Regions from separate parts of the Rhizobium sp. 01T444 genome, predicted to be linked through region 3. Evidence: riboswitches for the same ligand, from Rfam matches in the RefSeq annotation. Region 3 holds a riboswitch; each other region holds the start of a gene.
The links. A riboswitch is a leader RNA that binds a small molecule or an ion and turns the genes downstream of it on or off. The one in region 3 is predicted to bind cobalamin.
Positions count from the first base shown of each region.

Region 1: linked by a shared signal. The riboswitch ahead of bluB (5,6-dimethylbenzimidazole synthase) and the one ahead of AC1DTN_RS10075 (ABC transporter substrate-binding protein) in region 3 are both predicted to bind cobalamin.
Region 2: linked by a shared signal. The riboswitch ahead of cobU (bifunctional adenosylcobinamide kinase/adenosylcobinamide-phosphate guanylyltransferase) and the one ahead of AC1DTN_RS10075 (ABC transporter substrate-binding protein) in region 3 are both predicted to bind cobalamin.
Region 4: linked by a shared signal. The riboswitch ahead of metE (5-methyltetrahydropteroyltriglutamate--homocysteine S-methyltransferase) and the one ahead of AC1DTN_RS10075 (ABC transporter substrate-binding protein) in region 3 are both predicted to bind cobalamin.

Region 1 covers NZ_JBFTPD010000013.1:14,683-22,325, reverse strand. Annotated here, with positions in the region: gene AC1DTN_RS18275 (NADP-dependent malic enzyme) at 1-661, shown strand, start outside; gene AC1DTN_RS18270 (ribonuclease H family protein) at 710-1,243, opposite strand; gene AC1DTN_RS18265 (DUF2865 domain-containing protein) at 1,441-2,523, shown strand; gene AC1DTN_RS18260 (LysR family transcriptional regulator) at 2,553-3,407, opposite strand; gene AC1DTN_RS18255 (MFS transporter) at 3,542-5,086, shown strand; gene bluB (5,6-dimethylbenzimidazole synthase) at 5,104-5,805, opposite strand; cobalamin riboswitch at 5,848-6,037, opposite strand; gene AC1DTN_RS18245 (DHA2 family efflux MFS transporter permease subunit) at 6,180-7,604, shown strand.
Region 2 covers NZ_JBFTPD010000005.1:157,042-164,684, forward strand. Annotated here, with positions in the region: gene cobN (cobaltochelatase subunit CobN) at 1-741, opposite strand, end outside; gene cobW (cobalamin biosynthesis protein CobW) at 752-1,798, opposite strand; gene cobU (bifunctional adenosylcobinamide kinase/adenosylcobinamide-phosphate guanylyltransferase) at 1,803-2,327, opposite strand; cobalamin riboswitch at 2,680-3,074, opposite strand; gene AC1DTN_RS10840 (chloride channel protein) at 3,282-5,072, shown strand; partial or broken gene AC1DTN_RS10845 (adenylate/guanylate cyclase domain-containing protein) at 5,148-6,403, opposite strand; gene AC1DTN_RS10850 (DUF1330 domain-containing protein) at 6,452-6,751, opposite strand; gene AC1DTN_RS10855 (MarR family winged helix-turn-helix transcriptional regulator) at 6,856-7,356, shown strand; gene AC1DTN_RS10860 (SDR family oxidoreductase) at 7,373-7,643, opposite strand, start outside.
Region 3 covers NZ_JBFTPD010000005.1:10,773-18,415, forward strand. Annotated here, with positions in the region: gene AC1DTN_RS10045 (TetR/AcrR family transcriptional regulator) at 1-276, shown strand, start outside; gene AC1DTN_RS10050 (ArsR/SmtB family transcription factor) at 330-644, shown strand; gene AC1DTN_RS10055 (SRPBCC family protein) at 641-1,009, shown strand; gene AC1DTN_RS10060 (ATP-dependent Clp protease proteolytic subunit) at 1,057-1,677, shown strand; gene AC1DTN_RS10065 (hypothetical protein) at 1,708-2,166, opposite strand; gene AC1DTN_RS10070 (YidB family protein) at 2,248-2,592, opposite strand; cobalamin riboswitch at 2,730-2,999, shown strand; gene AC1DTN_RS10075 (ABC transporter substrate-binding protein) at 3,177-4,208, shown strand; partial or broken gene AC1DTN_RS10080 (FecCD family ABC transporter permease) at 4,205-5,244, shown strand; gene AC1DTN_RS10085 (ABC transporter ATP-binding protein) at 5,241-6,005, shown strand; gene AC1DTN_RS10090 (class I SAM-dependent methyltransferase) at 6,009-6,782, shown strand; gene AC1DTN_RS10095 (hypothetical protein) at 6,819-7,034, opposite strand; gene AC1DTN_RS10100 (class I SAM-dependent methyltransferase) at 7,517-7,643, opposite strand, start outside.
Region 4 covers NZ_JBFTPD010000003.1:281,546-289,188, forward strand. Annotated here, with positions in the region: gene nrdF (class 1b ribonucleoside-diphosphate reductase subunit beta) at 1-286, opposite strand, end outside; gene nrdE (class 1b ribonucleoside-diphosphate reductase subunit alpha) at 303-2,471, opposite strand; gene nrdI (class Ib ribonucleoside-diphosphate reductase assembly flavoprotein NrdI) at 2,450-2,863, opposite strand; gene nrdH (glutaredoxin-like protein NrdH) at 2,877-3,098, opposite strand; cobalamin riboswitch at 3,364-3,591, opposite strand; gene metE (5-methyltetrahydropteroyltriglutamate--homocysteine S-methyltransferase) at 3,768-6,092, opposite strand; cobalamin riboswitch at 6,200-6,405, opposite strand; gene AC1DTN_RS06890 (heavy metal translocating P-type ATPase) at 6,446-7,643, opposite strand, start outside.

The DNA of each region.
Region 1 (7,643 bases), on a different contig from region 3:
CATCGGTGCGCTGGCGCTGAAGCGCGGGGAAGCCGATGCCCTGATCTGCGGCCTCGAAGGGCGTTACGAGAAGCATCTGCGCGACGTGCGTCAGATCATCGGCAAGCGTCCGAACGTGCGCGATTTCTCCGCGCTCAGCCTGTTGATTTCGCAGCGCGGCGCGACCTTCTTCACCGACACCTATGTGACCTTCAATCCGACGGCCGAGGAAATCGCCGAGGCGACAGTGCTGGCAGCCGAGGAAATCAAGCGCTTCGGCATCACCCCGCGCGCCGCCCTCGTCTCGCATTCGAACTTTGGCTCGCGCGAATCCGAAAGCGCCACCAAGATGCGCAATGCGCTGCAGCTGGTGCGTGAAGCGGCTCCTGATCTCGAAGTCGACGGCGAAATGCACGGCGAAAGCGCGATCTCCGAGGAGCTGCGCCGCCGCGTCATGCCGCACACCACGCTGCATGACGAAGCCAACTTGCTGGTCTTCCCGAACCTCGATGCGGCCAACATCACGCTCGGCGTCGTCAAGTCGATGACCGACGGCCTGCATGTCGGCCCGATCCTGCTCGGCACCGCAATGCCGGCCCATATCCTGGCGCCGTCGGTTACGTCTCGCGGTGTGGTCAACATGGCAGCACTTGCTGTTGTCGAGGCATCGCAGCCGGCGTAAGCCGCGCTGCGGCCGTCTGCGAAGCGACGGCCGTTGGCATAGGGCATATCAGGCACGCCGTATGGATCGGCGTCCCTGATCCGAAAGCTCATCGGCGCGTTCGTTACCTTCAATGCCGGAATGGCCCTTGCACCAGGCAATCGCTATCAATCGATTCTGGGATAGCGCGATATCGACGGCTTTCCAGAGTTCCGCATCCGAGATCGCCCGGTTTCTGGCCTTGCCACCTGGGTTGCTTTTCTTCCAGCCATTGTTCCTCCAGATAGGACGCCAGCTGTTGCAGCCGTCTACGGCATAGACGGAATCGCACCAGATGACCGCTGCCACGCCCTCTGCTGTGCGGCTGATCCAGATTGCCGCCTCGAGCACTGCAGTCAGTTCCATCGCATTGTTGGCGGAATTTTCTACGCCGCCGAAACCGGACGCGATTTCCACGCCATCGCGGTAGGCGACGAAGGCCCACCCGCCCTGCCGCGTACCGGGCTCATAACAACCGTCCACGAAAACGTGAAGGCCGTGTCGGGGTTCCGGTTTTACCGGTGTCGTTGAGAGAGAACGAATCTCGTCGGAAATTCCTGTCATATCAGCCGTTTAGATATCAGCGGGCTCCCGCGTAGCTGCGGGAGAGATGGGAGTGGGAGCATAGGGCTTGCTGGATAAGATCGCAAAAATGCGCTAGGAATTACTTCGAGCTTATTAAGGGAAATACGTTAAGACAAAGCGCGGTCGGTTGAAGCCGCAATTGACCGATAGATACTTTCTCATTCCGGGACGACGTCGTGAAGCGCCGAAACCTGTCTCTCCTCTTCTTTCTGGCATTTGCGGTTCCGGCAGCCGCTGAGACCAATGCGATCTGCGAGGATCTGCGCGGGCGTCTTGCCGATCTGCCGCAATCGATCGGCACGAATGGTGCCGAGATGCGCCAATATGCGGGCGCGCTTGCCGAACAGAACCTGGAATTGCGCAAGGTGCGCGGCGATCTGCGCCGCTACGGCTGCACGTCGGGCAGCATGGTCGTCGTCGGCGGCGAAAATGCCGGCTTCTGTGAGGAGCTTGAGCAGTCCGAAGCCAAGATGGTGGACAATATCCGCTACCTGCAGGACCGCCGCAACGAGTTGCGCCAGGGTGGTGCCGATCCGGCCCGCGAGGGGCTGATGGCCGCACTCGAAGACAATGGCTGCAACAGCGACAGCTTTAGCGAACCTGCGCAAGGCGATGCATATGCCCCGGCTCCTTCCATCGAGGAGCAGGCCATGCGCGGCGACACCTTCATTCCGCTTGGCGGCGGCGAGCGTTACGGCCTGCCGCGGGCGGAAATGCTCTCGCCCGTCAGCACCATCTGCGTACGCACCTGCGACGGTGGCTTCTTCCCGATCAGCAATAATGCAACCTCGGTCGATTTCGGCCGCGATGCCGCGACCTGCGCCAAGATGTGCCCTGGTGTGGAGACGGAGCTCTATTACCGCGACATCTCCAGCGCCGAAGCCTCGAACATGATCTCGACGGCAACGGGCACCCCCTATGGCGCGATGAAGAATGCCTTCGCCTACAAGACCCGCGCACCCGGCGAAAAATCCGCCTGCTCCTGCAATCTGACCGCCTATTACGAGGAAATGCGCAAGAGCCAGGCAGCCTATGCGCCGGCGCCTGAGCCGAAGGGTTCGATCACCACGATCCATACAGACGCACCGAAGGCTGTGAGCGCCCCGCCCGCCCCGCAGGCGCAGGTGCCGGATCGTCCCTACGACCCCGCCAGCAACAAGGTGCGCCAGGTTGGCCCGCAATTCCTGGCTGGCGATCAGGGCAAGATCGATCTCACCAATCCGGCGACATCAGGCCCGCAGCCCCAACAACAGCAATAACCACGATATCGGCAGTCGAAATCGCGTCTTCAGTTTGACGAGCGATGCTCCCGGAAGGCTGCCGCCAGTGTGCGCAGCGCCGCACGCGACTTGGCATCCGTCAGTGTCGAATGCAGCACGACCTCGGAGGATGGCAGCGCCGGCAGGCCGAAGCGCTCGCTGACCTCGATCGTGCCGACAGGCGCCAGACGATGGGAGAAGGTCGAGACGGCAAGCCCGGCTGAAACGGCTGCTGTCACAGCCGAAGAGCCTCCGCCGAGGAAGACTTCCGCCCAGGGAATACCGGCCGCATCGAGCGCCCGGGTGCAGACATCCCGCACCTTGCAGTTGGGCGACAGTGCTGCAAGACGCAGCGGTTCACCGCGGCGATATTCGAATTGCGGCGTTGCAAACCAGCCGAAATGCTCTGGTGCCAGAACCTCGCCATCGCGCCGGTCCTCATCCCGACGGACGATCGCCGCATCTAGGTCGCCGCGATCGAAGGCGGCGAGCAACTCGCAGGAATTGTCGAGCCGCACCTCGATCGTCAGCCCCGGATCATGGGCATTGAGGCGCGCAAGCAGCGTCGGCACTTCCGGGCCGGCGACATGGGCCGCAATGCCCAGCCTGAAATGACGGCGCGACGAGGAAAGTGCCGCGATCGCCCGGTCATGGGCAGCGAGGAATTCCCGTGCGGCATCAAGAAATACCGCCCCCTGTGCCGAAAGCCGCACCAGCCGCGGCGTGCGTTCGATCAGCCGATGGCCGAGCCGCTCCTCCAGCCGTTTGAGCTTGACGCTAATCGCCCCTTGCGTGCTGCCGAGCTCATTGGCGGCGCGGGTGAAGCTCTTGTTCTCGGCGATCGTCACGAAAGCCTGAACGGAATCGACATCGAGCATGGTCATTGGATCTATCCGAAATTGTTGTGTCTGAAATAGTCAATCATCCAATTCTGTAATGATCAAGCTCTGCTTATGCTGACGCAAATGGACGACAAGGGATGTCACCCTTGTAAGTCTCAACGTCGAAAGGCCAAAGCATGACCTCTGCCTCCCCTCCATCCTCACGTATCAGAGGCATCGTCGCCCTGATGGCGGCCTGCCTCTCCTCACTGATGTTCGGCCTTGAAATATCGAGCGTACCGGCAATCCTGCCGACGCTGGAAAAGGTGCTGCATGCCGATTTCAGCGCGCTGCAATGGATCATGAATGCCTATACGATCGCCGTGACGACGGTGCTGATGGCGGCAGGCACATTGGCCGATCGCTACGGCCGCAAGCGCGTCTTCCTCATCGGCATTGCCGCCTTTGGCCTCACCTCGCTGATTGCCGGCCTCGCTCAGGATGTTTCGCTGCTGATCGTTGCTCGCTTTCTGCAGGGCATGAGCGGCGGCGTGATGCTGATCTGCCAGGTGGCTGTCCTCTCCCATCAATTCCCGGAGGGCAGAGCCCGCAGCATGGCCTTCGGCTGGTGGGGCATCATCTTCGGGATCGGCCTCGGCTTTGGCCCGATCATAGGCGTTGCGATCGTAGCAGCCGCCGGCTGGCAATGGGTCTTCCTCATCCATGCCGTGCTGGCAGCCGTGACGGTGGCCCTTGCCGTAACGGGCGTTGAGGAATCGCGGGACCCCGCTGCAGGACGGCTCGATATGGCCGGCATCGCCACTCTTTCGCTGGCGGTCTTCTGCCTCGCTTTCTTCATCACCCAGGGTCCGGCTCTCGGCTTTGCCAGCCCTGCCGCGCTTGGCATCATCGGACTTTCCGCGGCAAGCCTCGTCGCCTTCATCTTTGCCGAGAGGCTGAACCCGCGACCGATGTTCGATGCCTCGGTCTTCGGCATTCGCGCCTTCTCGGGCGCCATCATCGGCTCGGCTGCCATGAATATCAGCTTCTGGCCTTTCATGATCTATCTGCCGATCTGGTATGAAGCCGGTCTCGGTTATGGCAGTGTGGCCGCGGGTGTGGCGCTGCTTGCCTATACGCTGCCGACGCTCGTCGTACCGCCGCTCGCCGAACGGCTTATGCTGCGCTATCGGCCGGGCATCATCATTCCCGGCGGCCTTTTCACCATCGGGCTCGGCTTCCTGCTGATGAAGTCAGGCAGTGCTGCCACCGCGCCAAGCTGGCTGACGATGCTGCCCGGCGCGCTGCTTGCCGGCATCGGGCTTGGCTTCACCAACACCCCGGTCACCAATACGACGACAGGTGCCGTCTCCAGCGATCGCGCCGGCATGGCCTCCGGCATCGACATGAGCGCCCGGATGATCTCGCTCGCCATCAACATCGCCGTCATGGGCTTCATCCTGTTCAGCGGCGTGCTCTCCCACCTCAAGAGCACCTTGCCAACCTCGACGGATGCCGGCGACCTGCGCCTGCTCGCCGAACGGATCTCCGCCGGCAACATTGCCTCCCTGCCAGACATTCCCGCCGGGACGGTGCATGATGCGCTCGTCGCAGGCTTCGGCGGCGTCATGCTCTATGGCGCGATCGGCGTCTGGCTTCTGGCCGCCGCAAGCTTCCTCGTCTTTGCCCATCGGAAGACGCCGGCCTGCGCCAAGGATTGCGGCACCCAGCCGGCAGAATGATGCACACCCGCGCCGGCTCAGACCGGCGCGGCCTCGCTTTCCACCTGCCCCCAGCCATCATGGAAAACCAGCTCTTCCAGCGCCATCCGCTGCCGCCAGCCTTTGACCGCCAGTTCCGGCTTATCATAGAGCCGGTCGACGAAGCCGGCGCAGAGCCAGGCTACCACCTCGATATGATTGGGAATGCCGAGGATCTCCTTCAGGTCACCCTCGCGAAAAATGCTGACCCAGCCGATGCCCACCCCTTCGGCTCGTGCCGCAAGCCACAGGTTCTGGATGGCGCAGACGGTGGAATAGCTGTCCATGCGCGGATTATGTGTGCGCCCCAGCACCACGCTGCCGCTGCGGGTTGGATCGCAGGTCACGCAGATGCCGAGCGGCGCCTGGACGATGCCTTCGAGCTTCAGCGAACGGTATTGCTCCTGCCGCTTGCCGTCGAACATGCGGGCCGCTTCCTCATTCGCCTTGAGGAAGGCATCGCGTACCCGCGCCCTCACCTCGACGCTCTTCACCAGAATGAAATTCCACGGCTGCATGAAGCCGACCGAGGGCGCGTGATGCGCGGCGGTCAAAAGCCGCGTCACGAGATCATCCGGCAAGGGATCGGGCAGGAACTGGCTGCGCACGTCACGCCGCGTCATGATCGCGTGATAGACGGCCTCGCGTTCGGCCGCAGAAAAGCTGGATGCCGGGCAAACGGCATCATCAATGGGTCGCATCGTCAAATCCCCAACAACGCAACCGCCCGCCGTCCGCGCGGGTTGGGTCTATCTTGCCAGGCCGGTCTTCTGACTTGGCGTCATCCGCTTGACCGCCGCCTTCCCGGCCTTGCGGCCAGTGGCATTCTATGCGGCAAGCGTCGGCCTTACAGCGTTGGGCACGTTCCGGTCTTGCACCGGATTCCCGATTCTCCCGCTTGTGAAAGCGGGCACCTGACGGGTGATCTATGGCGCGGAAACGGCATGGCGGCAAGCTGCATGCGACATTCATTTCGTGGACAGGCTGAAAATGCTGGCCTAGAACGAGACCCGACGCCGCTGGCGCCGAATCCCCTCTCATTGCCTTCCGGTTGCCCGTGTCCCGCCTAACACCAATGATCCTTGCGGTCGCCCTGTTCATGGAACAGATGGATTCGACCGTGATCGCCACCAGCCTGCCGGCGATTGCTGCCGATATAGGCACTTCGCCGATCGCGCTGAAACTTGCGGTAACGAGCTACCTCGTGGCGCTCGCAATCTTCATTCCGATCAGCGGCTGGATGTCGGATCGCTTCGGTGCACGCAACATCTTTCGGCTCGCGATCTTCGTTTTCATGGTTGGCTCGGTCGCCTGCGCATTCTCCAATTCCATCGCCGCCTTCGTCATTTCCCGCCTCATCCAGGGTGCCGGCGGCTCGATGATGACGCCGGTCGGGCGATTGCTCCTGGTGCGCGGCACGCCACGTCACCAGTTGGTGAATGCCATGGCATGGCTGACCATTCCGGCGCTGATCGGCCCGATCATGGGCCCGCCGATCGGCGGCTTCCTGACGACCTATCTCAGCTGGCACTGGATCTTCTGGATCAATGTGCCGATCGGCATTATCGGCATCGTCCTCGTCACCCGTTTCCTGCCGGCCGTCGAGCCGCGAAGCCCGAAGCCGATGGATTTTCCGGGCTTCTTCCTGTCGGGTATCGGCTTTGCCGGTTTCGTGTTCGGCCTCTCGGTCATCAGCCTGCCCGCCGTTCCCGTCATCTACGGCTATGTCACTGTGGCCGTCGGCGTCCTCTCCGGCATTCTCTATTTCGTGCATGCCAGGCGCACCTCGCATCCGCTGCTCGACCCCAAGATGTTCCGCTACCCGATGTTCCGGGCGGCGATCCTCGGCGCCTCGAATTTCCGCATGGGCCTCGGCGCGCTGCCCTTCCTCATGCCGCTGATGCTGCAGCTCGGCTTCGGCCTGACGCCGCTGCAGTCAGGCTCGATCACCTTCATCAGCGCTCTTGGCTCCATGGGCTCGAAATTTGCAGCCACCCGCACCTATAACGCCTTCGGCTTCCGCAACGTCATCGCGCTGACGACCTTCCTCGCGGCAATCTTCCTCGGCGTGAATGGCTTCTTCACTGCCGAAACGCCGATGTATGTCATCATGGGCTGTCTTCTTGTCGGCGGCCTCCTCCGCTCCATGGCCTTTTCGGGCGTCAACGCTATGGCCTTCGGCGATGTGGACGAGGCCGACAGCAGCCAGGCGACTGCCATCAACGCGGTGGCGCAGCGCATCTCCATGGCCATGGGCGTTGCGGTAGCCGGTACGATCCTGGAAATCTCCTCGAGCTTCCACGGCGGCAAGCTTTTGGTCTCGGATTTTCATATCGCCTTCTTCATCGTGGCGGCGATATCAGCACTTGCCTGCATCACTTTCCTGCGCCTGCCCGCCAATGCCGGCGAGGAGCTGACGACACGCCGCCACAAGAACAGACATGCCGCGGCGGCAGAACCGGAAGAGGCCCAGGGACAGGCAATAGCGGAGAGCCGCTGAAAACTTCACGGATTTGTCGTTTTTCCTCACAGATTCTAC
Region 2 (7,643 bases), 150 kb from region 3:
GAGGCTGTAGGCGAAGACCGGCAACGGGCGCAGGCCTTGCTGCTGGAGGGCTTCGATCAAGGCTTCGACGGGTTTGGTTTCGCCGCTCTGCACGAGGGCGCGGTAGAAGGCGATGGCGACAGTAGCTGGCGTTCCCTGCCGGACTCGAACTTCGGCTTTGGCAAGCCGCCGCCACTCCTCAACCCCGACAAGCCCTCGCCCCGGCCACCAGATCCCCGCCTTCATCAGCGGCGCGGCTGGCGCCGGCTTCTCCGCCCCCGAAAGCATCGCCGAGGCATAGGCAAGAAAGCCCCGCGCATTGGCGTCGCCGCCTTCGATCAGATACGCCCACAGCGCATTCAGATCCTCAAGCGACACATTGGAAAACGGCGTCAGCCCCGCATCCGGCCGCGCATCGCCCGGCAGCACCGCAATCAGCGTCCCATTACGAGCGGCAACCGCATGCAGCGCCTCGAGCGCATAGTGAAAGTAGCTCGCCCCACCCAGCGCCCGCACGATGATCAGCTTCGCATGTCTCGCCGTGCGCTGGACGTAGGTATCGACCGACATCGGATGCTTCAGGCTCATCAGGCTCGCAAGCCTGAGCGTATGCCCGCTCGCCCCGCCGGAATGAGCCGCAGCGATTGCCGCAAGCTCGGTGTCGGCGGCCGAGAGGAACAGGATATCGCCCGGCGACTGGCCGAGGTCGATGGCCTCGTCCCCGTCGCTGATTGTTCCCTGTTGGGCGAGAAGCAGATGCATCGATTATTCCCTAAGCGAGCGCTTCGATCGCCTTGCGCACCGCGTCCTGATCCATCTCATGCAGGCCGATGACGACGAGGCGCGTGCTGCGTGCTTCGCCCGGCGTCCAGGCGCGGTCGAAATACTGATCGATGCGGGCACCCACGGCCTGCAGCTGCAGGCGCATCGGCTTGCCCGAGACATCGATGAAGCCCTTGAGGCGCAGCACATCATGCTCGGCGATAATGCCCTTCAGCTTCTCGACGAAACCTGATGTATCGGCGATAGCGCCGAGCTCGACGACGAAACTGTCGAATTCGTCGTGATCGTGCGGCGTGCCGTCCTCATGCTCCAGCTCGTGATGGGACTTGCGGTTGACGATATCGTCTTCCGTGCCGATGCCGAGGCCGAGCAGCACGCTTGCCGGCACGTCGCCATTCCTGGCCTCGATCATCACAGGCTTGCGGGCGATGCGCGAGGCGACTTCGCTCTTCACGCGACCGAGGCCGTCGGCATCAATGAGATCGGTCTTGTTGAGCACTATGAGGTCGGCGCAGGTCAGCTGATCTTCGAAAAGCTCCTCGATCGGGCTTTCATGATCGAGCGATTCATCCTCGACGCGGCGTGCATCGACAGCATCATGGTCATCGGCAAAACGACCTGCGGCAACAGCGGCGCTGTCGACCACGGTGATCACGCCGTCAACGGTGACTTCGCTTCTGATGTCCGGCCAGTTGAAGGCGGCGACCAGCGGCTGTGGCAAGGCAAGGCCTGAAGTTTCGATGACGATATGGTCCGGGCGCTGCTCGCGCTCCAGAAGCTTGGTCATGGTCGGAATGAAATCGTCGGCGACCGTGCAGCAGATGCAGCCATTGGTGAGCTCGATAATATCGTCCTCGGTGCAATTCTCCGCCCCGCAGCCCTTCAGCACATCGCCATCAACGCCGAGATCGCCGAACTCGTTGATGATGAGCGCAATCTTCTTGCCGCCGGCATTTGTGAGCAGGTTGCGGATCATTGTCGTCTTGCCCGCACCGAGAAAGCCGGTGATGACGGTTGCGGGAATTTTCTGCTGCATGGATCTAACCCTTCATCTTCAGCGGCAGACCTGCCGCGATAAAATACACGTCGTCGGCCACAGCCGCGATCATCTGGTGCAGCCGGCCGGCATGGTCGCGAAAATCCCGCGCCATGCGGTTCTCAGGCACGATGCCGAGGCCGACTTCATTGGAAACGATGACGAGCCGCGCCTTTGCTTGCGGTAGACAGGCGGCAAGGGCGGCGGACTGGGCGGCGATATCGCGCCCCTCCATCATCAGATTGGTGAGCCACAGCGTCAGGCAATCAACGAGAACAGCCCTGCCCTCGCCGTCGATTGCCGCAAGGCGCTCGGTAAGGTCGAGCGGTTCCTCATGGGTGGTCCAGGAGGGGCCGCGGTCGGCCTTGTGCTGGTCGATACGCGCCTGCATTTCGTCATCCCAGGCGCGGCCTGTGGCGATGTAGTGGCGGTCGAGGCCGCTTGTGGTCACGAGGTTTTCGGCGAAGCGGGATTTGCCGGAGCGGGCGCCGCCGAGGATGAAGGTGGCGTTGAGAAGGCTCTTGGTCATGCCACGGCCGCCCTTGGAGCGAAGGCGCGGCTCCACCCACTTCCCTCATCCCTGTGCTTGTCACAGGGATCCAGCGTGCCCAAGTCCTTGGGCACAAGAGACTCAATCAACGACGGCGTAGATTCATTCACTGCGCGGACGCGCCGTGGCTGGATTCCTGTGACAAGCACAGGAATGAGGGAGGAGAGGAAAGTGCGCGCCGGGTAACGTCCACCAACAGGCGCCAGACGCATCCCATCAGGAGGTACCGAACCGACACCTTTCACATGCACCACCAGAGGCAGCGCTGAATCAAATCCTTCAGCCAAGACAACCTCCGTGCTGGCAGCGGGCAAACGGCCCAGTATGGGCATTATGCCCGGCACGGATGGCAGGTCTCCTGGCTCGCAGTTAGCGGCCGCGACAGGGGCAGACCGTTTCCGGTCGCCCCTGATCGTGCCAGCGGATCCGCCTCGCCTTCCCGGCTGCTTCTCGTGAAAAGGCGGACGATTCGTAGAAATAGAGGCGTCCTGCCCCGGCTGATCACGATGCACTCCAGTGGCTTTTCCGGCACTTATACCGCCTTGCCCGCCTGCAGAATGCGAGGCTGTCAGCGCAACGGCTAAAATACCGGACGGAAGACCCTGACTGCTCTACAGTCGCGGGGTCGGCTGTGATGAAGGCGCCCGGCTTGGGTCCGCCCCGTCACATTCCCTTTTCATCCGGAAGGCGTAAGGCCGATCCGGAACCATCCATTATGTCAATTCATGGTTAGGCTTCCGCCCCGGGCATGTCAATCGGCGCACTGGGTGCACACAGAGATCATCTCGACTTACACTACCGATATTATCGTCTTCAATCAAAGGTTTACGTCACAAAAACTTTACGGCGCAGTCGGTATTTTGCCGCAATTGCCGCTCATGCGGATGCCGGCTCCGCCCTTGACCCCCACTCCTGCCGCCTAGTTTCCCCATGATGCTCTCCCGAATGGATATTCGCCGCCTCGGCCCTCTCGGCACCGTCTTTGATCCGGGACGCCTGCGCGCGCTTATCCGCCACAGCGAAATGGGCATGGTCTTTGCCGGCGCGCTCGTCGGTATCGCCTCGGGGCTTGCGGTCACCGCCATGAGCTATGTCTCGGAAGAGATGCACAGGCTGATCTTCGGCATAGACGGCACGACGAGGCTCAGCGCCTCGCAGATCGACAGCAAGTTCCTGCTGATGACGGCCCCGGTTGCCGGCGGCATGCTGCTCGGCCTGTTGATCTTCATTCTCGCCAGATGGCGCAAGAAGCCGATGGTCGACCCGATCGAGGCCAATGCCTTGCATGGCGGCCGCCTGTCGCTGACGGACAGCATCCTCGTCGCCATCCAGAACCTCGTGTCCAACGGCTTCGGCGCATCCGTCGGTCTGGAGGCCGGCTATACGCAGCTTGCAGCCGGCATCGCCTCGAAATTCGGCCTGAAGCTGCAGCTGCGCCGCTCCGACATGCGCGTCCTCGTCGGCTGCGGCGCGGCCGGCGCCATCGCCGCCGCCTTCAATGCACCGCTGACGGGCGCCTTCTATGCCTTCGAGCTGATCATCGGCACCTACACCATCGTCTCGCTGACGCCTGTTGTCGTCGCGGCCCTCGTCGCTACACTGGTCGCCCGGCTACTCTCCGGCAGCGATTTCATCATCGATGTCGGCAGCTTCGGCGCTGTCCAGCCCGCCGATTACGTGCCGGCGATCGCCCTCGGCGCCTTCTGCGCAGGCATCGGCATCCTCATCATGCAGGGCGTCTCCTTCGTCGAGGAACTGGCGCGCAAAAGCTCCATCGCGCTACCCTTCCGCCCGGCGCTCGGCGGCCTGGTCGTCGGCCTGCTGGCGCTGGCCTCGCCGCAGGTCCTCGCCGCCGGTCACGGCGCGCTGCATCTCAACCTCTCCCATGAGATCACCATTCCCGCGCTGATTGGCCTCTTCCTTCTGAAGTCGGTGGCATCAGCCATTTCGATCGGCTCCGGCTTCAGGGGCGGCCTGTTCTTCGCCTCGCTCTTCATGGGTGCCCTGCTCGGCAAGCTCTTTGCCTATTCCGCCCCCTATTTCGCCGATGCGACACTGACACCCGTGATCTATGCCGTGGTCGGCATGAGCTCGCTCGCCGTCGCCGTCATCGGCGGGCCGCTGACCATGACCTTCCTGGCGCTGGAGATTACCGGCGACTTTCCGATCACCGTTCTGGTGCTCGCCGCCGTCATTACCTCCTCGCTCGTGGTGCGCACCACCTTCGGCTACTCCTTCGCCACATGGCGCTTTCACCTGCGCGGCGAGAGCATCCGTAGCGCCCATGATGTCGGCTGGATCCGCAACCTGACCGTGGACAAGCTGATGCGATCAGACGTGAAGACCGCAAAACTTGGAATAACGATGGACGAGTTCAAGGAGGCCTTCCCCATCGGCTCGACGCAGCGCGTCATCCTCGTCGATGAGGGCGACAAATATGCCGGTCTCGTGCTCGTGCCGGAAATCTACGCCAACCCCACCAGCGCGCAGGACGAAGCCCAGCAGCTGACCGATTTCATCCGCTACAAAAACGATTTCCTGCAGCCGCAGATGAACGCCAAACAGGCGGCCGCGATCTTCGACAAGACCGAAAGCGAAGCGCTCGCCGTCGTCAACAACCTCATCGAGCGCAAGGTGATCGGCCAGCTCAGCGAAAGCCACACGCTGCGCCGCTACAGCGAAGAACTCGACCGCCGCCGTCGTGAGGTCTCAGGCGAGATCTGAGACATTTGCCGCTGAAGTCAGAAACACGCCGCCATTAGAGCTACGCAACAGACTTTCTGAAAATCGATGCCGATTTCAGGCTACTGCCGTAGTCGGTGCCGCGAGCTTGAACACGTCCGCCCTCCTCGAAACGCCGCGCAATTCGAACGATCCCAGATGTTCGCAGGCGACACCGCAGCCAGCCGCGAAGCTTTCCGACATCAGAAGGGGCTGGCCGAGTTCGCCGCAGAGTTTCTCGAGCCGCGAGGCCTCGTTGACGGCCCTGCCGATCACGGTGAAATCAAGCCTGCCGCGGGCGCCGACATTTCCGTAGAACACCTCGCCGAGATGCAGGACGACGTCGACACCGATATCAGGACCGCCCTCGCGCGCCCGCTGACGATTGAGCGCCTCGTTTGCCTCCAGAACATTTCGGGCCGAGGCGAGCGCAGCCATGCAGGCCGTCTCAGGATCCTCGCCGTCTTCACCGCCTGTCGGAAAGATCGCCAATACGCTGTCGCCCATGAACTTGAGGATCTCGCCGGAATTTTCCTCGACATGCCGGCCGATCAGCTCGAAATGCTCGTTCAGAAACCCGGCGATCTCACCGGGTTGATAGACCTCGGTCAACGCCGTGAAGTTTCTGAGGTCTGCAAGCAGGATCGCGGCATTGATGGCGCCTCCCGTTCCCCTCTGGACCTCGCCCGCAAGGATGCGCGCACTCGTCTTGGCGCCTGTATAGATAGCAAGGATATCCGAGGCGGTTCTCGATGCCGCGATGCGGTAGCAGGCAAGCCCCAGTGCCGGGAAAAGCTTTGCGATGATCGTCAGCTGATCATTGGAAAATCCGCCCGGCCTGTCGCTTGTCAAGGACAGGCTGACCCCGCGCAACGCGGCCTCCTTCGGGAACTCCAGCAGGCTGACCAGATGATCCGTGCCGCCGCCAAGCGCAAATTCCGCAAGCTGCGGATAGTCGTCGACACCCTCCCCCTTGGCAAGGATCCAGCGCCCCGACGTTTCGCCGCGGCCCAGCAGATAGTAGATCGGCGTCTTCTCGAAGCTCAGCTGCGCCGCGCTGCCATATTCGGCCCTCTCGATGGTGGTCGCGCCGCCGCGCACGAAATTGGCCGAGATGCCGGCATACATGGGATGAATGGATGGCATCGCGATACTGCCCCGCCAGATGGGAAAGCCATCCGCGATCAGCCGGTCGCACAAACCGGCAATGAGCTCACCGATATGCTCGCTCCTGATTCCCTCATCTATAAGCCACTGAATATGATCGTTAATTTCGGAACCTCCACATGGACGGGCGCAATTCTATGATCGGAAATAGGGCGAATGGGCGGCAATGCCGAACCGGGCTGCGACCTCAGGAGATGGCTGCGAGGCCGATGTTTCTAACCATCCATCCCGGCAACGATAACCGCGGGGCAGGCGAAGAGAGACCGATACCTGGCAACACCGTCATTCGCCTGCCTCGCCTCCTCATACCATTCCCGGGCAATGGAGGCGGTGCGGAATTCGATGATCAGAAGCCTGTTCATCTGCCGGTTTCCCTGGACCGGCTGAACCTTGCCTCCCGGAGATCGGACACGGCCCCCATGGAACGTCATATCCGCCGATATGCATGCGAGATAATCATCGATCGCCTGATCTTTGATATCGGGATGGATTTCGAGAATGAAATAGGCGCTCATGGATCGCTGCCTCTAACAAGGGCCGAACAGCCATGCGAGAGTATCGACATGACGCTGACGAGTCCTTAGAATATCGAAACAATTAGTTCGGAGATCTAAACGTTTTGCCGAAAAAGTCAACCGACCGCCTCGCGCGCTACATTCCGACGGTCCAGCTGTTTTCGGCCCGGCTCGGGCTGTTCCACCAGAAGGTGGCCGAGCAGGTGGGCTTGACCAGCACCGAATTCAAGTGCTTCCGGCTGTTGGAAAAACTCGGACCGCTGTCGATGACGGCCCTGTCGCGCGAGGTCGGATTGAAGATCGGGACGGTCAGCGGGCTGATCGACAAGCTGGAGGCGACCGGCTTCGTCGTCAGGCAACGGGATGAGACCGACAAACGCCGCCTTGTCCTGGTTGCCTGTCCCGAGGCCTCGGCACGCGCCACCCGGCTCTACGAGGAGCAGAGCGAGCCGGTCTCTGCGATGCTGAACTCCTACAGCGAGCCGGAATTCAACCTGCTGCTGACCTTCCTCATCGATCTCGGCAATATCTTCGCCCGGACCTCTCCGCCATCGCTGAAAGAACCGCGTCCCGAGCAGGCCTCCACCAAAACGCCGCCGGAATGAAGGCGGGCATCTCCGCTCACATCCTGACCGTCATGCCGCCGTCGACGGTCAGTACGTGGCCGTTGACGAAGGAAGCGGCACCGCTTGCAAGAAACAGCGCCGCGCCGGCGATCTCGTCCGGGCGGCCCCAGCGTTGGACCGGGATGCGCTGGCGCACGAAGGGCATCAATTCCTCGTTTGCAGCCATCGCCGCATTCGTCTCGGTGGCGAACCAGCCGGGCGCAATCGCGTTGCTGGTGATGCCATGCGGCCCGAATTCAACCGCCATGGCGCGCATCAGGCCGGTC
Region 3 (7,643 bases):
GGCGGCAAGGCCGTGCCCTCCTGCCCCATCTCCTCCCTCGGCAGCGAGCTCGCCCGCTCCGGCCCAGAGACGCGAGAAGCGGCCACCAAAGTGATCGAGGACATGTTCTCCGTCTTCAGCTCCGGCCCCGCCGGTACCAAGGCCAGCCGCCGCAAGGGAATGGCCGCCTTCGCCATGCTGGTCGGCGCGCTGACGCTGGCGCGTATTGTGACCGATGAAGAGATGGCGGATGAGATTCTTGAAGTAGCCCGGCAGAAGCTGCACCGGGCGGAGTGACCTGCCCATACGACACACTTGCGAATCGCATAAGTGTATGCTTATGTGTTGTCATGATGGAACACGACATTTTTCGCGCGCTCGCCGACCCGACCCGCCGCACGATCTTCGAGAAGCTGGCGAACGGCCGCATGAATGCCAGCGCGCTTCGCCAGGGCATGGATATCAGCCAGCCGGCCATGTCCCAGCATCTCGCCGTGCTGCGTTCGGCACGGCTTGTGCGCGAGCAGAAGGAGGGCCGTTTCGTGAATTACGAGGTCGACCCCGAGGGGCTCACCCTCATCGCCCAATGGCTGGCGAAATATCGCGCCTACTGGCCAGCCCGCATCGATGCTCTCAAGCTCTTGCTGAAGGATATGGACCAATGAACGAGGTGAAGACCGAGATACAGACCAAGCAACAAACCGGCTTCGAACAGAGATACGAGCTGGATGCGCCGCCGGAAAAGGTCTGGCGTGCGATCAGCATCGCCGATTTTCGCGAGAGATGGCTGCCGAAGGAAGCGCTTGCCGATCCGCAATCGCTCTCCGAAACACCGGGAAAGGAGGTTCGCTACAGATTGCGCGACGACAGCCCGCCCTTCCTGGAAAGCATCGTCACCTTCGCGATCGCACCGAATGCATCGGGCGGAACCAGCCTGCGGATCGTCCACGAGCTGACCGATGCCACTTTCGAGCGTCTCACGAGATCGGTCGCCAACAGCAACAGCCAGACTATGATGCTCGCCGCCTGACGCGGCAGGCCTTCCCGCTTATCATTCTGAAAGATTGGAGTTCGCCGATGCGCGAAGCGATGCAACTCGTCCCCATGGTCGTAGAACAATCCTCCCAAGGGGAGCGATCCTTCGACATCTATTCCCGCCTGCTGCGTGAGCGGATCATCTTTCTGAACGGCGAGATCAACGACGGCGTGTCCGCTCTCGTCTGCGCCCAGCTTCTGTTCCTGGAGGCCGAAAATCCCAAGAAGCCGATCAACCTCTACATCAATTCGCCGGGCGGCGTCGTGACCAGCGGTTTTGCCATGTACGACACGATGCGTTTCATCCGCGCGCCGGTGCACACGCTCTGCATGGGAACGGCCCGCTCGATGGGCTCCTTCCTGCTGATGGCCGGCCAGCCGGGAGAGCGATATGCCCTTCCGAATGCCAGCATCCTCATCCACCAGCCCCTCGGCGGCTTCCAGGGCCAGGCGTCCGATATGCTCATTCATGCCGAGGAAATCAGGAAGACGAAGCAGCTCATGACCAGCCTCTATGCCGAGCATTGCGGGCGATCCTATGAAGAGTTCGAGCAGGCGATGGATCGGGACCGCTTCATGAGGGCTGAAGAGGCCCTGGAATGGGGGCTGATCGACCGCATCCTGACGGATCGAGAGGATGTGGCAGAGGTAGGAGCGCAATAGCCATGCGCCCCGCCCTCGCCAGCCTAAACCTCAGCTACCGGCCTTCAATGCCGTATTGCAAAGGCTCCAATAGCCGCCGCCCTTCTGGATCCATTTCAGATCGTTGAGCGTGCCGGCATCCTTGTTGGCATGATAGCTGTCGACGCAGGTATGCAGCCGGCCCTTGGCAGGCGTTTCGCTGGCGTATTTCTTGTCGATCGCCTTCGGCATGGTCACGCCCTTGGGGGCCTTGACCGTCGGCTTTGCGGGCTCCTTGTCCGTCGTTGCGGCCACTGCCTTGTCATCGGCAGCATCTTCGGCGGCCGCATCCGCGCCACAGAACTTCGCCCGGAAGTCGTTCCACTTCATGTCCTTGGCCGAACCATCGGCCTTGGCCGTCTGATATTTGGCGCTGCATTCCTTCATGGTCAGCGCGGAGGCCGGAGAAACGAAGAAGGCGGCGGCAATCAACGCTCCGGCGGAAGCGGGCACAAGCAATCTCGCAATCATGGGATATCCTCGTGTTGGGGGCAGTTCACGGCATGCACGTCTTTGAGGCCCCAAATCTTTGAGACCCCAAGTCTTTGAAGCCTATGAAACGGTTCCATTGGGCGTTGCCGCATCGACGGCTTTCGGCAGATGCTCGGCAAGCAGCTTGGACACATCATCGGCATTGACGCCGAACTTGGCGGCGAGATCGCGCAGCTGATCGGACGACAAGGCCGCCTGGATCTGTTCCGCCGATACGGGAAGATTGTGGCCGGTGCCGATCCAGGATGAGACCTGCTCGCCGAGGCCCGCCGAATTGAGCTGGGAAACGATGCCCTGCAGCCCTCCGGCATTGTCGAATATTCTGGTTGCAACCGCGACGTAATCGACCTGCCTGCCGGCAAGCACATCAGAGAGAACACCGCCTAAACCGTCGAAAATACTCATGGTTGCTCCTCCACCCATCAGCGGATTCTACATTAGCATGAGGTAAAATTTCTGTCATTCCGGATTTGCGAAACGACAGCCTTCCCTCCGCAAACAATACTTCTCGCTGGCCCTGCTTGACGTTGCCCATGGTGACGTCCTAAGTCGGGGGAGACGGTTCCCCGAGGAGAACTTCGAGGGGATTAATAGGGAACACGGTGCGGACGACCCAAAAGGGACCAAGACCGTGGCTGCCCCCGCAACTGTAAGCGGATTGCCGGTTATATCCGGAATGAATGCCTCGTCGTTCATTCCAGGACATCACCGGCGAGCTGGTCACTCCAAGTGCCACTGCGCGCAAGCGCGGGAAGGCAGATGACCGGCTGACATCCGCGAGCCAGGAGACCTGCCGTCAATCGCAATCCAATCAGCCAGGCGGGGATGCCTGGACAAGGAGCAGATATGATTGACCTTATTTCCTGCCGCTTGCCGCACGCGATCCGTCCCGATTGGACCACCCGCCGCTAGCCCTCCTCCACGTTTGGCTCACGCATCTGCGCGCGCCGGCGTCTGCTGGCCCTTTTCCTTCCGATCGAGAGTTTCCAATGCGCCAGATTATTCCAGGCTTTTCCCTTGCGTTCGGGCTCGCCAGCCTTTGCCTGGCCGGCCTTGCAGCACCCGCCTTCGCCGCCACCCAATATCCCCTCACCCTCAGCAATTGCGGCCAGCAAGTCACCTTCGAGAAGGCACCGGCCAAGATCGTTTCGATCGGCCAGGGCATGACCGAAGTGCTCCTCTCGCTCGGCCTTGCCGACAAGATCGCCGGCACGGCCGTCTGGGTCGGCCCGGTCCTGCCGCAATATGCCGAGGCCAACAGCAAGATCAGACGCCTGGCCGACAACGACCCGAGCTTCGAATCCGTCGTCGGTGCCGAGCCCGATCTGGTGGCTGCCGAATTCGAATGGCATGTCGGCGCCCAAGGCTCCGTCGGCAAGCGCGAGCAATTCAAAGACCTCGGCATCAACACCTATATCGCGCCGGCCGATTGCGTCGCCAAGATCAACACCGATGGCGGAGACGGCGTGCGCAAGGAGCTGTTCACGATGGACCTGATCTATCAGGAAATCGCCGAACTCTCCGAAATCTTCGACGTGAAGGACCGGGGCGATAAACTGATCGCCGACCTGAAGAAGCGCGAGGCCGCGGCCGTTGCCTCCGTTTCAGGCGCGGCAGCCAAGAACCTGCCCGTCGTCTTCTGGTTCTCCAGCAAGGAGGTGAAAGGCGATGCCTTCATCGCCGGCAAGAACAGCGCGCCGGCCTATATCCTGAAGACGCTCGGCGCAAAGAACGTCGTGACGACTGAAGAGGAATGGCCCCTCGTCGGCTGGGAAACGATTGCGCAGGCCAATCCCGCCGTCATCGTCATCGCCACCATGGACCGCCGCCGCTATGCCGCCGACGATCCCAAGGTGAAGGTGGATTTCCTGGAAAACGATCCGGTCACAAGGGAGCTCGATGCCGTCAAAAACAAGCGCTTCATCATGATGGACGCGCAGTCGATGAACCCGACGATCCGCACGATCGACGGCATCGAAATCCTGGCAAAGGGCATCGCCGCCTCCGGTCTGGCGCAGTGAGCCAGGCTGCCTTGCCACAGAGGAAATGGTGGGCGCTTGCCGCGCTCACCATCGCCGCCTTCCTCCTGCTCGGCCTGATGGTCAGCCTCGCCGTATCGATCGGCGAGATATCGATCCCGCTCGCCACCACGGCAAAGGCGGTTTCCAACCGCCTGTTCGGCACGGCATTCGAACTCAGCCGCATCCACCAGGGCATTGTCTGGGATTACCGCCTCAGCCGCGCGCTGGTGGCGGCAAGCGCCGGTGCGTCGCTCGCGCTTTGCGGCGTGGTGCTGCAGGCCCTGCTGCGCAATCCGCTCGCCGAACCTTATGTGCTCGGCATTTCCGCCGGCGCCTCCACCGGCGCCGTCTGCGTCATGATCTTAGGCCTCGGCTATGGCGTGCTCGGCCTCTCCGGCGGCGCCTTCATCGGCGCCGTCATCGCCTTTCTTCTGGTCGGCATTCTGGCGGCGGGCGCGGGCGGCACCAGCGAGCGCATCATTCTCTGCGGCGTGGCGGGCTCGCAGCTCTTCAACGCGCTGACCTCCTATATCGTCACCACCTCGGCCAATGCCGAACAGGCGCGCGGCGTACTCTTCTGGCTCTTAGGGTCGCTCAGTGGCGTGCGCTGGCCGGATGTCTATCTCTCCGTGCCGATCGCGCTGACAGGCTTCGTCGTCTGTCTTGCCCATGCGCGCGCGCTCGATGCCTTCGCCTTCGGCACGGATGCCGCAGCCTCCCTCGGCATCGCCGTGCGCCGCGTGCAGTTCACCCTGCTCGGCGTGACAGCGGCGATGACGGCAGGCGTGGTCAGCATGGTCGGTTCCATCGGCTTCGTCGGTCTCGTCATTCCCCATGCCGCCCGCTTCCTCGTCGGCCCCGCGCATGGCCGCCTGCTGCCGGCGACTGCGCTTGGCGGAGCGATCTTCATGGTCGGCGCCGACATCGTCTCGCGCATCATCATTCCCCAACAGATCCTGCCGATCGGCGTCGTCACCGCGCTTTTCGGCGCACCGGCCTCGCCATCATCCTCTATCGCGTGCGGAGAAGCGCATGAGCATATCAGTCGACAAGGTCACCTATGCCGCCGGCAATACCATCATCGTCAATGGCATCAGCATATCAGTCGAAAGGGGCAAGGTGCTCGGCCTGCTCGGGCCGAACGGCTCAGGCAAATCGAGCCTGCTGCGCCTGATCTGCCGACTGCGGCAGGTCAAAAGCGGCATCATCCGCCTTGGCGACGACGATGTCTCCGGCCTCTCACGCGCTGCCCTTGCCCGCCGCATCGCCTTCGTCGAACAGCAGTCGACGACCGACACGCAGCTCACCGTGCGCGATATCGTCCGCCTCGGCCGCACGCCGCATCGCGGCCTCATCGCCTCCTGGGGCGCCGATGACGATGCCGCCGTTGCGGAAGCGCTCGCCCGCGTCGACATGGGCGAGCGCGCCGGCCAGCTGTGGCAGACACTGTCAGGCGGCGAACGCCAGCGCGTGCATATCGCCAGAGCGCTCGCCCAGACGCCAAGCGAACTCCTGCTCGACGAACCGACCAATCACCTCGATATCCAGCATCAGCTCGATATCCTGGCGCTGGTAGCCAAACTCGGCCTCACCTCCATCATCGCGCTCCACGATCTCAATCTGGCGGCGATGTTCTGCGATCATCTGGCCGTGCTGCAGAAGGGCGAAGTCGTGGCCGCAGGCACGCCCGAGGAGGTGCTGACCGAAGCCTTGATCGCCCGCGTCTTCGGCGTGCGCGCCCATATCGAAAGATCGGCTGTGCATGGCCGCACACATATCCAGTATCGGATGGGCTGAGAGATGGATGGCGTAAATTTCGATCTGAAGGAAGAGATCCGCGACTACTGGTCGAAACGCTCGGAAACCTTCGATCTCGCCTTCGGCCACAAGATCGCCCCCGGCCCGGAGGCCGATGCCTGGCAGAAGCCGATCCGCGATGCCCTCGGCCCTGAGCCCAAGCGCGTGCTGGAACTTGCCTGCGGCACTGGCGAAGTGACCCGCCTGATCCAGGATCTCGGCCATGACGTTACCGCGCTCGATTTCTCCGAAGCGATGCTGAAGGTTGCCCGCGCCAAACACGCCGGCAAGGAGCGCCTGCGCTTCATCTTGGCGGACGCCGAAAACACCCTGGAGCCTGATGCACACTACGACGCGATCATCTGCCGCCACCTGGTCTGGACGCTGACCCGGCCGGAAGAAAGTTTTGCCGAATGGTTCCGCATCCTCAAACCCGGCGGTCTGCTGCTCTTCTTCGACGGCAACTGGGCAAGCCCGAAACCGACCGGCCGCATCGCCAGCCTGCTGATAACATGTGTCGACCGTTTCATCGGTGCCGACAGCAACTATGACGGCGCGCTCAGCACCCGCCACGCCCGCATCATGTCAGCCCTGCCCTTCGGCTCCGGCCTGCGTCCCGACATGCTGCTGCCGCTTCTGACATCGGCGGGCTTTACAGGCATCGAACTGCACTCCCATGCCCCGATCGCCCGGGCGCAGAGGAAGAATGCCAACCTCAGAAACAAGCTTAGAACCCTGGTCTACCGCCGTTTCATCCTGACCTGCCGGCGGCCCTGATCCGTCGCGAATGGGGGCTGACCTGTCAGCCACCGCCTACCAGTTGCCGGGATCGGCAGTATGATCGACAGCGGCGAATTCGTCCGCCTTAGCCCGATCGAGTGTCACAGTTCTCGTCCTCTTCGTCTCGTCCGCGACCAGATAGCGAAGCGGTGCCGCGTCCTTGGCAAGCTCCTGATAGACGAGAAGCGCGGCCTCCTCGGCGGTATCGGCCTCGATCTCTCGCGTGATGGACACAGTGAACTTCTGCATGGCTTCGGGCTTTCTCGATCGTCGCGGGCATGGGCGCAATGTCCACCGCCTGACAATAAGCGCAGAGCCGAATAGTTCAAGCTGCCCCTGCCCTCGACGATCAGCCGCCACAGACGGAAGCCATTGGCAGCGGCCGGCTTTGAGCGGCGTACCGTCGTGGCGATGGGAGACGGTGATCAAGGAGGCCACATGACAGAACGGCGGCGCTAATATTCGCCCTGTTGACCCAAAAGAACTGTCGGCACCTATTTGAACATCTCAGGCGAATAGGTGCCGTCGCTGTTCAATATCTCAGCGCGTTGCTGCAGCCGGCAGAGATATTGGTGGATCGAGCATCTGATTGCTGTCAGCGGTCGAACCATAAAGCGCCGCATAACGCCGACATCTATCCAGATGAGCCGGAAGTGGGGAGCATCCGGCTCACAGGTTTCGGCATAACCAAGAAATGGCGGAGATCGAATATCCGAGCCATCAACGAGCTTTCACGGTTTGCGTGCTCGGATGTGTAGGAAGATTGGCGCAACGCGGGTATCGGCTACTACAGGTTCGGCAAGGGCGACTTCCGGCGATGCCATTGGTTCGCCAAACGCCTCGATTATGAAGCCGGCA
Region 4 (7,643 bases), on a different contig from region 3:
GCACCGCCTCCTCATGCGGCGTTACCGCATCCGCCATCAGCTTGACGGAGCCGACACCGTTCTGGATCGTGTCGAGCAGCGTCAGCCCGGTGAAGACGCGGATCGTCAGCTGCTGCTCGGCCGGCGTCAGTGTCCCCCAGGAGGGAATGTCGTTCGACAGCGGCACCTTTTCCGGCAGCCAGAAATTGCCGGTCAGACGGTTCCAGACTTCGAGATCCTTGTCGTCCTCGATACGGTTCCAGTTGATGGCGCGCACGCGGCTGACCGGTTTGAATTGCATGTTCATCATTATCTCCGGTCGTTTAAAGCGTGCAGGATACGCAGCCCTGCACCTCGGTGCCGGACAGCGCCATCTGGCGAAGGCGGATGTAGTAAATCGTCTTGATGCCCTTCTTCCAGGCATAGATCTGGGCGCGGTTGATGTCGCGCGTCGTTGCCGTGTCGCGGAAGAACAGCGTCAGCGACAGGCCCTGATCGACATGTTGGGTAGCCGCAGCATAGGTGTCGATGATCTTGTCTGGCCCGATCTCATAGGCATCCTGATAGTAGTCGAGATTGTCGTTGGTCATGAACGGCGCCGGATAATAGACGCGGCCGATCTTGCCTTCCTTGCGGATCTCGATCTTCGAGACGATCGGATGGATCGAGGAAGTCGAGTGGTTGATATAGGAAATCGAGCCCGTCGGCGGCACCGCCTGCAGGTTCTGGTTATAGAGGCCGGAGGCCATCACGGCCTTCTTCAGCTCCAGCCAGTCTTCCTGCGTCGGGATATGAATGCCGGCACCGTCGAAAAGCGCCTGAACCTTCTCGGTCGCCGGCTTCCATTCCTGCTCGGTATATTTGTCGAAATATTCGCCCGAGGCATATTTCGAATTCTCGAAGCCCTTGAAGCTTGCGCCACGTTCGACCGCCAGACGGTTGGAGGCGCGCAGCGCGTGATAGGTCACCGTGTAGAAATAGATATTGGTGAAATCGACGCCCTCTTCCGAACCGTAATGGATGCGCTCGCGGGCGAGGTATCCATGCAGGTTCATCTGGCCGAGGCCGATTGCATGGCTGTCGTCATTGCCCTTCTCGATCGATGGAACCGAGGAGATGTGACTCATGTCGGAAACGGCCGTCAGCGCGCGGATCGAGGTCTCGATCGTCTTGCCGAAATCGGCCGAATCCATCGCCATGGCGATATTCAGCGAGCCGAGATTGCAGGAAATATCCTTGCCCATCACCTTGTAGGAAAGGTCGTCGTTGAATTCGCTCGCTTCGCTGACCTGCAGGATTTCAGAGCAGAGATTGCTCATGCTGATGCGGCCGGCGATCGGGTTTGCCCGGTTCACCGTGTCTTCGAACATGATGTAGGGATAACCGCTCTCGAACTGAATTTCGGCAATTACCTGGAAGAATTCGCGCGCCTTGATCTTCTTCTTTGTGATACGGGCATCCGCCACCATCTCGCGGTACTTCTCCGTCACCGATATCTCGGTGAAGGGCACGCCATAGGCCCGCTCCACGTCATAGGGCGAGAAGAGGTACATATCCTCATTGTTCTTGGCGAGTTCGAAAGTGATGTCGGGCACGACGACGCCGAGCGACAGCGTCTTGATGCGGATCTTCTCGTCAGCATTTTCGCGCTTGGTATCAAGGAAGCGCATGATGTCAGGGTGATGGGCGTTGAGATAAACGGCACCCGCACCCTGCCGAGCACCGAGCTGATTGGCGTAGGAGAACGAGTCTTCGAGCAGCTTCATGACGGGGATGATGCCGGAAGACTGGTTTTCGATCTGCTTGATCGGCGCACCAGCCTCGCGGATGTTCGTCAGCGATAGCGCCACGCCACCGCCGCGCTTGGAAAGCTGCAGCGCCGAATTGATGGAGCGGCCGATCGATTCCATATTGTCTTCGACACGCAGCAGAAAGCACGAGACGAGCTCGCCGCGCTGCTTCTTGCCGGCATTGAGGAAAGTCGGCGTTGCCGGCTGGAAGCGGCCGGTGATGATCTCTTCGACCAGATCACGGGCAAGCTGCTCATTGCCTTCGGCAAGTGCCAACGCCACCATGCAGATGCGATCTTCATAGCGCTCCAGATAGCGCTTTCCGTCGAAGGTCTTCAGCGTGTAGCTGGTGTAATATTTGAAGGCGCCGAGGAAAGTCGGGAAACGGAACTTCTTGGCATAGGCCTCGTCGAACAGGTCGCGGACGAAATTGAAGGAATACTGGTCGAGCACTTCCTGCTCGTAATAGCCTTCGGTCACCAGATAATCGAGCTTCTCCCGGAGATTATGGAAGAACACCGTGTTCTGGTTCACGTGCTGCAGGAAATACTGCTTGGCCGCCATGCGGTCCTTGTCGAGCTGGATCTTGCCCTGCTCGTCATAGAGGTTCAGCATCGCGTTCAGCGCGTGATAATCCAGCGCGTCCGCTGCCTTTAGCGGTTTTGCGCCCGCATCTCGCGTCAAATTTGTTCCTGTGTCCAAAATCGTCCCATCCCGTCTTTGACATTGGCGACATCCTCGGCAGTCCCCAGAAGCTCGAACCGGTAGAGGTAAGGCACCTGGCATTTCTGCGAGATCACGTCGCCGGCAAGCCCATAGGTCTCGCCGAAATTGCTGTTGCCCGCAGCAATGACGCCACGGATGTTGGAGCGGTTTTCCGCATCGTTGAGGAAACGGATCACCTGCTTGGGCACGGCTCCCTTTACGATCCCGGGGCCGCCATCCCCGCAATAGGTGGGCGAGATCAGCACATAGGGTTCGCGAATGTGGATGTCCTCAACGCCTACGGGAATGCGCGCCGCGCGCAGTCCCAGCTTCTCGACGAAACGATGGGTATTCTCAGACCGGCTGGAATAATAGACGATCAGGCCCACCGCTCTTCTCCGATCAGGAGAGCGCGCTGATCATATCGGGACGGAAGCCCGCCCAGTGGTTCTCGCCGGCAACGACGACCGGAACCTGCATGTAGCCCATGCCGCGAACGCGATCGAGCGCGTCGGCATCCTCGGAGATATCGATGATCTGATAGTCGACGCCCAGGCGGTCGAGGGCGCGATATGTGGCGGTGCACTGAACGCAGGCAGGCTTGCTGTAAACGGTAACGCTCATCATGTTCCTCGTGATGTCAATGGATTCCGGACGCAGAACTAGGATCGGGCGCCTTGCGGCGTCCGGGGTAACGCTCGATATTGATCTGGCAAAGTTGGCGTTTTACACGCCGGATTCGATCCCTCGCGGGATTTGCGCGGGCGGCGGCTTTGATGCTCTCGACATGACTTCAACCCCGAAGTGCTCATGCGGACTTCCGGGGGCAGCGCAACAGGTGCGGATTTGATCCGCCTCACATATACGCGACCTTCCGGACACCCCGCCCGTGGACGTTTCGTTCAAGGCAGGTCTCCTGGCTCGCGGGTCGAAGCACCCTGCCCCCAGCCTTCCCAAAGCGTCATGCCTCAGTGACCTGAAATCGGACAGTTGCTCGCCGCTTACAGTTGCGGGGGCAGCTCCGGCCTTGTTTTGCCATCATGGCAAACCGCACCGTATTCCCGTCTTAGCCTGCGATCCCTAGCGAATCGAAGGAACCGTGAACACTAGATATAGTACTCGAATCGGAGTTGGCGTCAACGGATGGTTTGTGCGTCGCGTTACGGCATGTTTGAAATTGCTACATTCCTGTGAAAAACGTGGTTAACGAATGCTTAAAGAAAGTAGGCTGTGGAGAAGGCCCCAATGAAGAGAGCCGGCCTATAGCCGGCTCTCTGATTTTCGACTCCAGGTTCAGGCCCGAATCGTCGATGCGGCATGTCGTAATATTCGGGCGGCAGCGACCATGTTGACGAGCGCCGGGCGAACCTCTTCCCACCTGCGCGTCTTCAATCCGCAATCCGGATTGATCCAGAGCTGCCCGTCCGTCAGACGCTCGCGCGCCAGCGTCAGGAGCTCCGTCATCTCCTCGACATCAGGAACGCGCGGCGAATGGATGTCGTAGACGCCGGGGCCGATCTCGTTCGGATATTTGTAGCTACGGAAGGCCTCCAGCAGTTCCATCTTCGAACGTGACGTCTCGATGGAGATCACATCGGCATCCATCGCCGCGATGGCATCGATGATCTGGTTGAACTCCGAATAGCACATATGCGTATGGATCTGCGTTTCGTCCGCCACGCCGGAGGCGCATAGGCGGAAACTCTCGACGGCCCAGTCGAGATAGGTCTTCCAGTCGGCCTTGCGCAGCGGCAGGCCCTCGCGCAGCGCCGCCTCGTCGATCTGGATCATTGCCGCACCGGCCCTTTCGAGATCGAGCACCTCGTCGCGGATCGCCAGCGCGATCTGCCGGCTGACGTCGGCGCGAGAGAGATCGTCGCGCACGAAGGACCAGTTGAGGATCGTCACCGGCCCGGTCAGCATGCCCTTCACGGGCTTCTCCGTCAGCGACTGCGCATAGCGCCACCACTCGACTGTCATCGGCTTCGGCCGGGAGACGTCCCCGAAGATAACAGGCGGTCGGACGTAACGGGAGCCATAGCTCTGCACCCAGGCATGTTGAGTGAAGGCGAAGCCGGAAAGCTGCTCACCGAAATACTGCACCATGTCATTGCGTTCGAATTCGCCGTGGACAAGCACGTCGAGGCCGATTTCCTCCTGCCAGCGGATCGCCGCTTCGGTCTCCTTTTTCAGAAAGGCATCATAATCCGCCTCGCTGATCGTGCCCTTGGTGAAAGCGGAGCGGGACTTTCGAACATCTGATGTCTGCGGGAAGGAGCCGATCGTCGTCGTCGGGAACAGCGGCAGGCGAAGCTTACGCTCCTGCAGTCCGGTCCGCTCGGCAAAATCGCTGCTGCGTGTCTTCATCGCCTCGTCGATCGCGGCAACCCGCTGTCTGACCTTCAGATCATGTACGCGCGTAGATGCGGCGCGCGATGCAACGGCCTGCGAGGCTGCCGCAATCACCTGGGAGGCCTTGCCGGCATCGCCGAGCGCTGCGATCTCCTCAAGCTTCTGGGCAGCGAAGGCGAGCCATGATTTCAGCTCACCATCCAGCCCGCTCTCCAGTTCCAGATCGATCGGCACGTGCAGCAGCGAGCAGGACGGCGCGATCTGTAGCCGGTCCGCACCAAAGTGCTGGACAAGCGGCTCGATCCTCTCCCGGATCGCCGCAAGGTCTGCCTTCCAGATATTGCGCCCGTCGATGACGCCAAGCGAAAATGTCAGATCGCTGGGTGCCTTGAAAAGGGCATCGATCTGCTGTGGAGCGCGAACGAGATCGACATGCAGGCCGGCAACCGGGAGCGAGAGCGCCGTCGGCAGATTGTCGCCGATCGCGCCGAAATAGGTGGCGACCATGATCTTCAGGTCGGGCACCAATTCATGCAGCGCACGATAGGTATGCTGCAGTGCTGCCTGCTCTTCCTGTGAAAGATCGAGCACGAAGCAAGGTTCGTCGATCTGCACCCAGTCGACACCGGCTGCACGAAGTTCTGCCAGTACTTTTGTATAAACAGGCAACAAGCGTGCAAGCAGGTCAATCGGCGCAAAACCTTCTTCGCTTCCCTTGGCGAGTTTCAGGAAGGTAACCGGACCGAGGATGACCGGCCGGGTGTGGATGCCAAGTGTCTTGGCCTCGACGAAGGCATCAAGTGGCTTGTTCGCCGTCAGGGCAAAGGTCTGATCGGGGCCGAGTTCCGGCACCATGTAGTGGTAGTTCGTGTCGAACCATTTCGTCATTTCCAGCGCCGGCGCGCCATGCCCGTGATGGTGCTGATGGCCGCAATCGACATGCGCCTCTTCGCCGGTGGAGCCGCGCGCCATCGCGAAATAGGTGTCGAGAGAAACTTGCCCGCCCTTCCAGCCATAGGCGGCGGGAATGGCGCCGACCATGACCGCCGTGTCGAGCACATGGTCGTAAAGCGAGAAATCGTTCGAGGGGATGACGTCGATCCCCTTCTGCTTCTGCAGGAGCCAGTTTTCCGCCCGCAGCCGCTTCGCGACATCGAGAAGCGCGCCGGCATCGGATTTGCCGGCCCAGTAGCTCTCCAGTGCGAATTTGAGTTCGCGATGCTTTCCGATCCTGGGAAAGCCGAGATTTGCAGTCTTGATAGTCATTTTCCTTACCCCGAAGGTTATGGGCAAGGCTGCGGCGCAACGCATCGACGAGATACGGCCATGGGAATGCCGTCTCGCGCAAGCGGCACACCGGGACACCCCGCCCGTGGACGTTATCTATCGCGGCAGGTCTCCTGGCTTGCGGGTCATCGACATCGTCCAGTCTTCCCGGGCGTCTTCCCAGTGACGTCGAAGGACGGTGTCTATCCGCTTACAGTTGCGGGGGCAGCTTCGGTCTTGGCGATGGCCGCACCGAATTCCCTCTTAGCTTGGGATCAACAGATCCCAAGAACCAACGATGCGGCAAGCATGCACCCGCCGCATCGCAACGTCAATATGATATAAAGAAATCTTTATGTCTTTATCTGAAGAAGCCGAAGTGCATTCATCGTCACCAGCACGGTCGCACCCGTATCGGCGAGGATCGCCGGCCACAGGCCGGTGATGCCGATGATGGTGGTAACCAGGAACACGGCCTTCAGCCCGAGCGCGATGGTGATGTTCTGAAAGATATTGCGCATCGTCCGCTTCGAAAGGTCGATCATCCGGGCCACGTCGCCGACACGCCCATGCAGCACAGCCGCATCCGCCGTCTCCAGCGCCACGTCGGTGCCGCCGCCCATGGCGATGCCGACATCGGCAGCGGCAAGTGCCGGCGCGTCATTAATGCCGTCACCCACCTTGGCGACGAACAGACCTTCCTTCTTCAGTTCGCCAACAATGCGCTGCTTGTCCTGCGGCAGGAGTTCGCCGCGCCAGTCGATGCCGAGATCGCCGGCAACGGCTGCCGCCGTGCGCTTGTTGTCGCCGGTCAGCATGATGGCGCGCACGCCAGCTGCCTTCAGCGTCGCAAGCCCGCTCTTTGCGTCTTCACGAGGTTCGTCGCGCATGGCAATGAGACCGGCGGCGACACCATTGACGAGCAGCACCGAGACGCTTTTGCCCGCGCCGTTCAGCACCGCGACCTTTTCGTCCTGTTCCGCATTCAGCGCCCCGCGCTCGCGCGCAGCCGGCGGCGACAGGAGATCGAGCGTCTCCCCACCTACCTTGCCGGTCATGCCCTTGCCGGGGAGCGCTTCGACTTCGAAAGCCGGCGGCACGGGTACTCCATCAGCCTTGGCGCGATTGAGAATTGCCAGCGCCAGCGGATGGCTGGAGCCTTGCTCCAGAACGGCAGCGCGCGAAAGCACCTCCGCCTCTGTGCGTCCATAGGCAAGGATATCGGTAACCTGCGGTTTGCCTTCGGTCAGCGTACCGGTTTTATCGAAGGCAACGGCCGTCACCTTCCCAAGCGATTCCAGAACCGCCCCACCCTTCATCAGCAGACCGCGGCGCGCGCCCGCCGAAAGCGACGCGGCAATCGCCGCCGGTGTGGAAATGACCAGCGCGCAGGGGCAGCCGATCAGCAGGATYGCGAGACCCTTGTAGACCCATTCGCCCCATGCCCCGCCCATCAGCAACGGCGGCAAAACGGCGACCAGAGCCGCCACGACGACGACACCAGGCGTATAATAGCGGGAAAAGCGATCGATGAAGCGCTCCGTCGGCGCC